DNA from 3 places in the Amycolatopsis sp. NPDC004772 genome. Region 2 is predicted to be linked to each of the others. Evidence: riboswitches for the same ligand, from Rfam matches in the RefSeq annotation. Region 2 holds a riboswitch; each other region holds the start of a gene.

Evidence for each region. Region 2 has a riboswitch for S-adenosylmethionine ahead of ACWEF6_RS36055 (methionine ABC transporter ATP-binding protein). Riboswitches for the same ligand answer to the same signal wherever they lie in the genome.
Region 1: another riboswitch for S-adenosylmethionine. It lies ahead of thrC (threonine synthase); the one in region 2 lies ahead of ACWEF6_RS36055 (methionine ABC transporter ATP-binding protein).
Region 3: another riboswitch for S-adenosylmethionine. It lies ahead of ACWEF6_RS26885 (aminotransferase class V-fold PLP-dependent enzyme); the one in region 2 lies ahead of ACWEF6_RS36055 (methionine ABC transporter ATP-binding protein).

What each region holds. Positions count from the first base shown of each region.
Region 1 covers NZ_JBSGBK010000017.1:16,233-19,494, forward strand. The annotation lists gene rpsT (30S ribosomal protein S20) at 64-324, shown strand; gene holA (DNA polymerase III subunit delta) at 440-1,420, opposite strand; SAM riboswitch class I at 1,569-1,702, shown strand; gene thrC (threonine synthase) at 1,716-2,981, shown strand; gene ACWEF6_RS13665 (ComEC/Rec2 family competence protein) at 3,019-3,262, opposite strand, start outside.
Region 2 covers NZ_JBSGBK010000093.1:4,728-7,989, reverse strand. The annotation lists gene ACWEF6_RS36065 (transglycosylase family protein) at 1-215, shown strand, start outside; gene rsmA (16S rRNA (adenine(1518)-N(6)/adenine(1519)-N(6))-dimethyltransferase RsmA) at 395-1,231, shown strand; SAM riboswitch class I at 1,358-1,448, shown strand; gene ACWEF6_RS36055 (methionine ABC transporter ATP-binding protein) at 1,658-2,671, shown strand; gene ACWEF6_RS36050 (4-(cytidine 5'-diphospho)-2-C-methyl-D-erythritol kinase) at 2,795-3,262, shown strand, end outside.
Region 3 covers NZ_JBSGBK010000051.1:8,510-11,771, forward strand. The annotation lists gene ACWEF6_RS26875 (ArsR/SmtB family transcription factor) at 1-354, shown strand, start outside; gene ACWEF6_RS26880 (potassium/proton antiporter) at 452-1,930, shown strand; SAM riboswitch class IV at 2,008-2,122, shown strand; gene ACWEF6_RS26885 (aminotransferase class V-fold PLP-dependent enzyme) at 2,162-3,262, shown strand, end outside.

The DNA of each region.
Region 1 (3,262 bases), on a different contig from region 2:
CCGGTTCCACCGGGGCCACTTCAGCGCGGCGGCGATCTCACCGAGTGAAACAGGAGTTGCCCTATGGCCAACATCAAGTCGCAGATCAAGCGCATCACGACGAACGAGAAGGCGCGTCAGCGCAACCAGGCGATCCGGTCCTCGGTGAAGACCGCGATCCGCAAGGTCCGCGAAGCCGCCGAGGCCGGCGACAAGGCCAAGGCCGTCGAGCTGCAGCGCGACGCCGCCCAGAAGCTGGACAAGGCCGTCTCGAAGGGCGTCATCCACGCCAACCAGGCCGCCAACAAGAAGTCGGCGCTCGCGAAGCGCGTCAACGCGCTCTGAGCTGGTTGATTTCTGGGAAGGCCCCGGCTTCGGCCGGGGCCTTCTTCGTGTCCGTGGTGGGGCCGGCACCGACCGGCCGCGGCGCCCCGGGACGGCAGCGCCGCGGCTCGCGGCGTCAGCGGTCGCCCTTGGCCGCCGCCACCTCGAGGACCGCTCGTTCCAGCGCGTAGTTCGGGTCCGCCGCCACGCCCTTGACCTCGGCGTTCAGCCGCGCGACCACGCGCATCGCCGTCGCCAGGCCGTCGGGGTTCCAGCCGCGGGACTGGCCCTGCGCCTTGCGGATCTTCCACGGCGGCATGCCGAGTTCGCCCGCCAGCTGGTTCGGGTTGCCCCGGCCCGCGCCGGAGACCCGGGCGATCGTGCGGACCGCGTCGGCCAGAGCGTCCGCGACCAGGACGTGCGGGACGCCCAGCTGCATCGCCCACCGCAGCGACTCCAGCGCCGCCGAGCGGTCACCGCTGACGGCCTTCTCCGCGACTGCGAACCCGGTGACGTCGGCGCGGCCGCGGTGGTAGCGGCGGACCGCGTCGGCGTCGACGGCCCCGCCGGTGTCCGCGACCAGCTGCGTCGCCGCCGAGGAGAGTTCCCGCAGGTCGGAGCCCACGGCGTCGAGGAGGGCGGCCACCCCCGCCGGGTCGATCTTGCCGCCCACCCGGCGCACCTCGTGGCGCACGAACTGCTCCCGCTCGGCCGGCTTGGTCAGCTTCGGGCACTCGGTGACCTCAGCACCGGCCTTCTTCAGCGCGGCCGGGAGCGACTTGCCGGCCTTGCTGCGGCCGCCGCCGGTGTGCACGACAACGAGCACGACCCCGTCCGCCGGGTCCTTCAGGTAGCTCGCGACGGCGTCGGCCAGCTCCTGCGAGATGTCCTGCGCCGACTCCAGGACGATCACCCGGCCCTCGCTGAACAGCGACGGGCTGACCAGTTCGGCCAGCTCGGGCGCTGTGAGATCGGACACCCGGACGCGGGTCAGCTCCGCGGTCGGGTCCGTCGCGCGGGCGGCGGCGAGCGTCTCGCGGACGGCCCGCTCGATCAGCAGTTCTTCCTCCCCCAGCACCAGCTGCAGCGGGGCCGGGGCGGTGGCTTGCGCGGTCACCCGGGAATCCTCTCACTTGCGCTCCGGTGCCCCCGCTCCGGTGATGTCGGGCGGCCACCGTGGCACGGCGCGAGCGCGATGTCGTACGGTGTAGCCGAGGCAGCCCGCCCCGGACGATCCGGCGTGCGTGGCACCGACAACCGAATACCGCTCATCCAGAGGGGCAGAGGGAACGGCCCGACGAAGCCCCGGCAACCGGCGTACAGCCCGTCATCCCGCGATCGCGGGGTAGCTGACGACCACGGTGCCAATTCCGGCCCGCTTCGGCGGGGCAGATGAGGAAAGGAACCTCGCGATGACCGCCACCCTCGGCACGACCTCCACCACGAAGACCCCGGATCTCGGTCCCGCCGTCGAACTGGTGTCGAAGGAAGAGGGCCACCGGCAGCCGCTGGCCCCGGAGTTCGTCTCCGCCGAAGACTTCTCGCCGCTCGAGGTCGCCTACGACTTCGGCCGCGTCCGCCGCGAAGACATCGAGGCCGGCCCCAAGAACATCTGGCGCTACAAGAAGCTCCTTCCGGTTCCGTCCAACGTCGAAGAGATCCCGAACACCGAGCCGGGCGCGACGCGGCTGGTCCGCGCCGACCGCCTCGCCAAGGCGCTCGGCCTCAAGCGCGTGTGGGTCAAGGACGACACCGGCAACCCGACGCACTCGTTCAAGGACCGCGTCGTCGCCGTCGCGCTGGCCGCGGCCCGCGAGTTCGGGTTCGAGGTGCTCGCGTGTCCGTCGACCGGCAACCTGGCCAACGCGACGGCCGCCGCCGCGGCCCGCGCCGGCTGGCGGTCGGTCGTGCTGATCCCGAAGACCCTCGAGCGCGCCAAGATCCTCACCACCGCGGTGTACGACGGTGACCTCCTCGCCATCGACGGCAACTACGACGACGTCAACCGCCTCGCCACCGAGCTCGCCGGCGAGCACCCGAAGTGGGCGTTCGTCAACGTGAACGTCCGGCCGTACTACTCGGAAGGCTCGAAGACGCTGGCCTTCGAGGTCGCCGAGCAGCTCGGCTGGCGCATCCCGCCGCAGATCGTCGTCCCGATCGCCTCCGGTTCGCAGTTGACCAAGGTGGACAAGGGTTTCCGTGAGCTGGGTCAGCTCGGCCTCGTGGACGCCAGCCCGTACAAGGTGTTCGGCGCGCAGGCCACCGGCTGCTCGCCGGTGTCGGCCGCGTTCCGCGAAGGCCACGACGTGGTCCAGCCGGTGAAGCCGGACACCATCGCCCGTTCGCTGGCGATCGGCAACCCGGCCGACGGCCCGTACGTGCTCGACATCGTCAACCGCACCGGCGGCGCGATCGAGGACGTCTCCGACGAAGAGGTCGTCGAAGGCATCCGCCTGCTCGCCCGCACCGAAGGCATCTTCACCGAGACGGCGGGCGGGGTCACCGTCGCCACGGCGAAGAAGCTGGTCGAGACGGGCAAGCTGGACCCGGACGCCGAGACGGTCCTGCTGATCACCGGCGACGGCCTCAAGACCCTCGACGCGATCGAGAACCACGTCGGCCCCAAGGCCACCCTGCCGCCCTCGGCCGCGGCCGTGAACGAGGCCCTCGGCTACTGAGCTCCGGCCGGGGCGGGCAGTCGGCCTGCCCCGGCACTCAGCGTCGCGGCGGGCCGCGCGGCTCGCCACGGCGGACTATTGCCGTTCCGGTGACCACCGCGGTGTCGCCGTCCTCGTCGGTGCGAGTGACTCGCGCGCCGAGCGCCACCAAGGTGTCCATTGTGGACTTGCTGGGGTGGCCGTACGTGTTTCCCGCCCCGACGCTGACCAACGCCACCCGCGGAGCCACCGCCGCGAGGAACGACGGCAGCGAGTAACGGCTGCCGTGATGGGGCACCTTC
Region 2 (3,262 bases):
AGTGCGAGTCGGGCGGCAACTGGGCCATCAACACCGGCAACGGCTACTACGGCGGCCTCCAGTTCGACAAGCGCACGTGGGACGCCTACGGCGGCGACCAGTACGCGAACCTGCCGAACCAGGCTTCGCGCGAGCAGCAGATCGCGGTCGCGGAGAAGGTCCGCGACGCCCGCGGCGGCTACAGCGCCTGGCCGGTCTGCGGCAAGAAGGCCTGAGCCCCCCTTCGGAACGGCCCCCGTCCACCGGACGGGGGCCGTTCCGCGTGTCGCCCCTCAATCACGCGAGATCCGCGCTCAATCACGCGAGATCCGCCTCCAATCACGCGAGATGCGCCTCTGATCACGCGGGATCCGCCGCTGATCACGCCGGATCCGGGTTCAAGTAGGCTCGTCCGGTGGTTGAACTGCTGGGACCGGCCGAAATCCGTGCGCTGGCGGCCGAACTCGACGTGCGGCCGACCAAGAAGCTCGGGCAGAACTTCGTGCACGACCCCAACACCGTCCGGCGGATCGTCGAGCTGGCGAACGTCGGCGAGGGCGACGTCGTCCTCGAGGTCGGGCCCGGGCTCGGGTCGCTGACCCTCGGGCTGCTCGCCACCGGCGCCCGGGTGGTCGCCGTCGAGATCGATCCCAAGCTCGCCGAGCGGCTGCCCGAGACGGTGGCCGAGCGGGGCCCGGAAGCGGCCGGAAACCTCACCGTCGTCGGGGCGGACGCCCTGCGCGTCACCCGCGAAGAACTGGGCGAGCCGACCGCTCTCGTCGCGAACCTGCCCTACAACGTCGCCGTGCCCGTCGTGCTGCACCTGCTGGCTGAGGTGCCCTCCCTCCGGAGCGGCCTCGTCATGGTGCAGACCGAGGTCGCCGACCGGATGGCCGCCGGCCCCGGCAGCCGGATCTACGGCGTGCCCAGCGTCAAGCTCGCCTGGTACGGCCCCGCACGCAAGGTCGCCGCCGTGCCACGCTCGGTGTTCTGGCCGGTGCCGAACGTCGATTCCGCGCTCGTCGCCTTCGAGCGGGCCGACGCGACGGCGTCCGACGACCGGGACGTCCTCTTCGGCCTGGTGGACGCCGCATTCTCACAACGCAGGAAGACGCTCCGGGCCGCGCTCGCGGGCTGGGCGGGCTCGGCCGAGCGCGCCGGCGAACTCCTGACGGCGGCCGGGATCGACCCCAAGACCCGTGGCGAGCAGCTGGATGTGCACGACTTCGCCCGCATCGCCGCCGCGCGTTAGCGACTCCACAGTGGAGGCGTGAAAATACGCCCGCCCAGCCCGTGATCCCGCGATTCGGACACCTCCACTCGTGTGATCTGGGCCAACGGGCTTGCTTTCGCTCCTCGGGATCGGTTTTACTCAGTACGTCCATCCCGAGCGACTGAGAGACCTGGCTCGCCGAAGTCGCAGCAACCACCCTCCACAGGGCAGGTGCTACCGCCAGGACCGATGGAGGCCGTTTTCGATGAAGAGGGTAGCCCGCCCCCTGCTCCTGACCAGGCGTCGCGTTGTCGACGAAGGCCGCCGCTCCGTGACCGCGTGTCGACGCTCCCGCTGAGCTAGTCCGAGCCGGTCCACCTCTTCTTCACGCACCGTCCGAACAGGACGGAACTCGCTTGCGGCCGGGTGCTGCGCGCTGCCTGCACCCCGTTTTCTGGAGCCTTCGTGATCACCGTCGAAAACCTGTCCAAAACCTTTGCCACCAACGGAAACTCCGTCGTCGCGCTGCGGGACGTGAGCGTCGACGTCCAGGCCGGCTCGCTGTTCGGCGTGGTCGGTCCCGCCGGGTCGGGCAAGTCCGTCCTCGCCCGGTGCATCGCCCTGCAGGAGCGCCCGGACCGCGGTGTCGTCCGCCTCGACGGCCTCAACACCGGCACCCTCGACGGCCGCCGCCTCCGCGAAATCCGCCGTCAGCTCGGCGTCGTTTCCACGAAACCGGAGCTGATCGCCGAGCGCACCATCGCCGGCAACATCGCTTCCCCGCTCGAGCAGCTCGGCGTCGACGGCCCGCAGCGCCGCAGCCGGGTCGGCTCGCTGCTCGACCTCGTCGGCCTGACCCAGCGCGCCACGCAGCGGCCCGGTGAGCTGTCCGCCGGGCAGCTCCGCCGCGTCGCGGTCGCGAAGGCGCTGGCGGCGGCCCCGGCCGTGCTGCTCGCCGACGACCCGACCGCCGGCGTCGACCCGGAGGAGGCCGGCGCGGTGCTCGCCGTCCTCGACCGGGCGCGCTCCGAGCTGGGCACCACGATCGTCGTCACGACGCCGGACGCGGGCGTGGTCCGCCGGGTCTGCGACGACGTCGCGGTGCTGGAGGACGGCACGGTCGTCGAGCGCGGCACGGTGCTCGACCTGATCTCGAACCCGGCCAGCCGCACCGCCCAGGCGCTGCTGCCGGCCATCGAGACCACCCGCTCGCAGGCGGCGCGCTACGACCGCTCGGCCGACGTCGTGCTGGTCGGTTTCGCGTCGGTGGGCGCGCTGCTGCCCGAGGCCGCGGGCCGCTTCGACGTCGAGTTCGCCACCATCGGCGGCGGCCTGACCCGCATCGGTGACACGCCGGTCGGCCGGTTCCGCCTCGGTGTCCGCGGCGAGCGCGCCGACGCGGCGCTGGCCTGGGTCGCCGAGCGCGGCGGGCACGTGACGCACACCGCGCGCGGCCCGCAGGGTGTCGCGGCCGCCTGACCCCCCGCCCCAAGCGCCCCAATGTGGCGTTGGGTGCATGTGACGCACCCAATGTGGCGTTCGGTGCGTCCAACGCACCCAACGCCACATTGGGGCGTTCGGGCGGGCACGTAGGCTGGTCGGGTGCTCGCCGTAGTTCCGCCCCCAGTCACCGTCCGGGTCCCGGCCAAGGTCAACCTGCACCTTTCGGTCGACGACCTGCGCGAAGACGGTTACCACGAGCTGGTCACCGTGTTCCAGGCGCTGTCGCTGACCGACGAGGTGACCGTCGCGGTCACCGAAGAGCCCGGCATCGAGGTCTACGGCGAGGGGGAGGGCTCGGTCCCGACCGGCCCCGAAAACCTGGCCTGGCGGGCCGTCGAGGCGCTCGCCGCGCACGTCGGGCGCACCGGCGAGCCGAAGGTCCGGGTGGTGCTGCGCAAGGGCATCCCGGTCGCCGGCGGCATGGCGGGCGGCAGCGCCGACGCGGCGGCGACGCTGGTCGGGCTCGCCTCGCTGTGGGGACTCGACGTCACCCGTGACGAGCTGGCCGAGCTCGCCGCCGGCCTGGGCAGCGACGTCCCGTTCGCGCTGTACGGCGGCACCGCCCTG
Region 3 (3,262 bases), on a different contig from region 2:
GACCATCTCGCCGGCGAGCTCGGCGTCGCCCTCCGCGAGGGCATGCTCGCCACCGGCCTGGTCGACACCGCCGCCGGGCTGGCGCTGACCCCGCGCGGCCGCGACGTCCTGGCGGCTCTCGGCGTCCCCGTGGCGGCCGGGCGGCGGCCGCTGCTGCGGGACTGTCTGGATTGGACGGAGCGCCGCGACCACCTCGCCGGCGCCCTGCCCGCCGCGCTGCTCGAGCGGGCGGTCGACGCCGGCTGGGTGGCCCGGGACGGCCACCGCGCGGTCAAGGTGCTGCCGGCGGCGGGGGAGCCGTTCGCCGCGCTCGGTGTCGATCTCGACGCGCTCGGTGGTGGTGCGGCGCCTTAACACACCGGGTGTCCGGCGCTGGGCAGCGGTACACGAACGAGTTAACCCACGCGCCTCACTATTCTGAGGGCCCCACGGCACTCGGGAGGAGGCGGGCATGGACCAGCTTCCCGTGCTGCTCGGCGTCGGCGGCGTCGTCCTCCTCGCGTCCGTGCTGGCCGTGCGCGTGTCGATCCGGCTGGGCCTGCCCTCGCTGCTGCTGTACCTGGGGATCGGCGTCCTGCTGGGGGAAGCCGGCTTCGGCATCCGGTTCGACAACCCCGGCCTGACCCAGTCGCTCGGCCTCGCCGCCCTCGTCATGATCCTCGCCGAAGGCGGGCTGACCACCCGGTGGTCGGCGGTGAAACCCGCGCTGGGCCGGGGGATCGCACTGTCCACAGTGGCCGTTGTGGTCAGCATTGCGGCCACCGGCGCGGCCCTGCACTGGCTGCTGGGCCTCGACTGGCGGCTCGCGCTGCTGTGGGGCGCGGTGCTCGCCTCGACCGACGCGGCCGCGGTGTTCTCGGTGCTGCGCACGGCCGGGATCGGCAAACGGCTCACCGGCGCGCTCGAACTCGAGTCGGGCATCAACGACGCACCGGCCTACATCGCCGTCGTGGTGCTGGCCGAAGGCACCACTGTGGACTGGACGCTGCCGCTGCTGGTGGTCTACGAGCTGACGGCCGGCCTGGTCATCGGCCTCGCCTTCGGCTGGCTCGGCGGGATCGCGCTGCGCCGGGCCGCGCTGCCGGCGACCGGCCTCTACCCGCTGGCCACGGTCGCGGTGTGCGTCGTCGCCTACTCGTCCGGGCAGCTGCTGCACGCGTCCGGGCTGCTCGCCACCTACGTCGCCGCGCTGGTGCTCGGCAATTCGCGGCTGCCGCACCGGTCGGACACGCTCTCGTTCGCCGAAGGCCTGGGCTGGCTGGCCCAGATCGGCCTGTTCGTACTGCTCGGGCTGTTCGCCTCGCCGGGCCGGCTGCTCGACGCGATCGTGCCGGGCCTGGTCGCGGGCGCGGTCGTGCTGCTGCTGGCGCGGCCGGTCTCGGTGGTGCTGTCGATGCTGCCGTTCCGCCTGCCGTGGCGGGAACAGGTGTTCCTGTCGTGGGCCGGGCTGCGCGGCGCGGTGCCGATCGTGCTCGCCATGATCCCGCTGTCGCAGGGCCTGCCGGGCGCGCAACGGCTGGTCGACGCGGTGTTCGTGCTGGTCATCGTGCTGACGCTGGTCCAGGGGGCGACGCTCGGCCCGCTCGCCCGCACGCTCGGGCTGGCCAAGAAGTCCGAAGCGCACGAAATAGAGGTCGACTCCGCGCCGCTGGACGAGCTCGGCGCCGAACTGCTGCAGGTCCGGATCCAGCCGGGGTCGAAGATGCACGGCGTGTACCTGTCCGAGCTGCGCCTGCCGGTCGGCGCGACGATCAGCCTGGTCGTCCGCGACGGCGCCGGGTTCACCCCGCAGAAGACCAGCCGGCTGCAGGAGAACGACCAGCTCCTGGTCGTCACGACGAGCGCGGTCCGCGACGCGGTCGAACGCCGGCTGCGCGCCGTCGACCGGGCCGGCCGCCTGGCCCGCTGGAAGGGCGAATCCGGCCGCTGAGCACGCTCTGTGACCGGCGTCTCAGAATGTGCGACGGGGGTTGGCGCCCGGACGCGCTCTCGGTTACCTTCGAACCAGGTCATGAGTGCCAGCGCGAAGCCCCGGCTTGCTGGCCGGCAACCCTCCTACCGCGGTGGGGTGCCCCGGGTGAAGACCGGGCCGGTCGCGCCGTGCGACGGGCAAGCGCGGGCCCCTCGCCGGGGTCCCCCGGATCGCCGAGGAGGCACCCCGATGACTCTCGCCATCGACCGCACCCAGCTCGAAGCCCCCGCCGTTCCCGCTGTCGCCGGGGCGTCGCTGCGGGTCCCGCTGGTCACCGGCGGGGACATCGGCTACGCCAACCTCGACCACGCCGCGAGCGCCCCCTGCCTCGACGCCGTCCGCGCGAAGGTCGACGAGTTCCTGCCCTGGTACGCCAGCGTCCACCGCGGCGCCGGCTTCGCGTCGCAGGTCTCCACCAAGCTCTACGAGCGCACCCGCGACGTCCTGCGCCGCTTCGTCGACGCGCGGCGGACCGACACCGTCGTCTTCACCCGCAACACCACCGACGCCTTCAACCTCCTCGCCCGCAGCCTTCCCCGGCACACCACGGTGATCGTGTTCGACACCGAGCACCACGCCGCGCTCCTGCCGTGGCAGGGACCGAACGTCCGGCGGATCCCGACGCCGCGCACCCGCCTCGCCGCGGTGTCCGCTGTGGACGAAGCACTCGCCGAAGCCCCGCAGGGCCCGCGGCTGGTCGTCGTCACCGGGGCGTCCAATGTGACCGGTGAACTGCTCCCGGTGGCGGAAATCGCCGCCGTGGCGCGCAAACACGGCGCTCGCATCGCTCTCGACGCCGCCCAGCTGGCCCCGCACCGCCGGATTTCGCTCAAGGAACTCGACGTCGACTACGTCGCGTTGTCCGGCCACAAGTTGTACGCGCCCTTCGGTGCGGGCGCGCTGATCGGCCGTGCCGACTGGCTGCGCGCGGCCCGCCCGTACCTCGCCGGCGGCGGTGCGACCAAGCTCGTCACCGAAGACGCCGTCGTCTGGAACACCGGCCCGGAGCGCCACGAAGCCGGCTCGCCCAACACCGTCGGCGTGTACGCGCTCGGCGTCGCGTGCGAGACCCTCGGCGAAAACTGGGCCGCGATCGAAGACCACGAGCAGGCCCTGCTCGCCCGGCTGCGCAAGGGCCTCGAGAGCATCCCCGGCTGCGCCGAGCTGCGGCTGTTCGACGCGCCGGTCGACCGGGTCGGCACGGTCAGCTTCGTCGTCGACGGCTTCGACCCCGGCTGGCTCGCCGCGGTCCTGTCCGCCGAGTACGGCATCGGCGTCCGCGACGGCGCC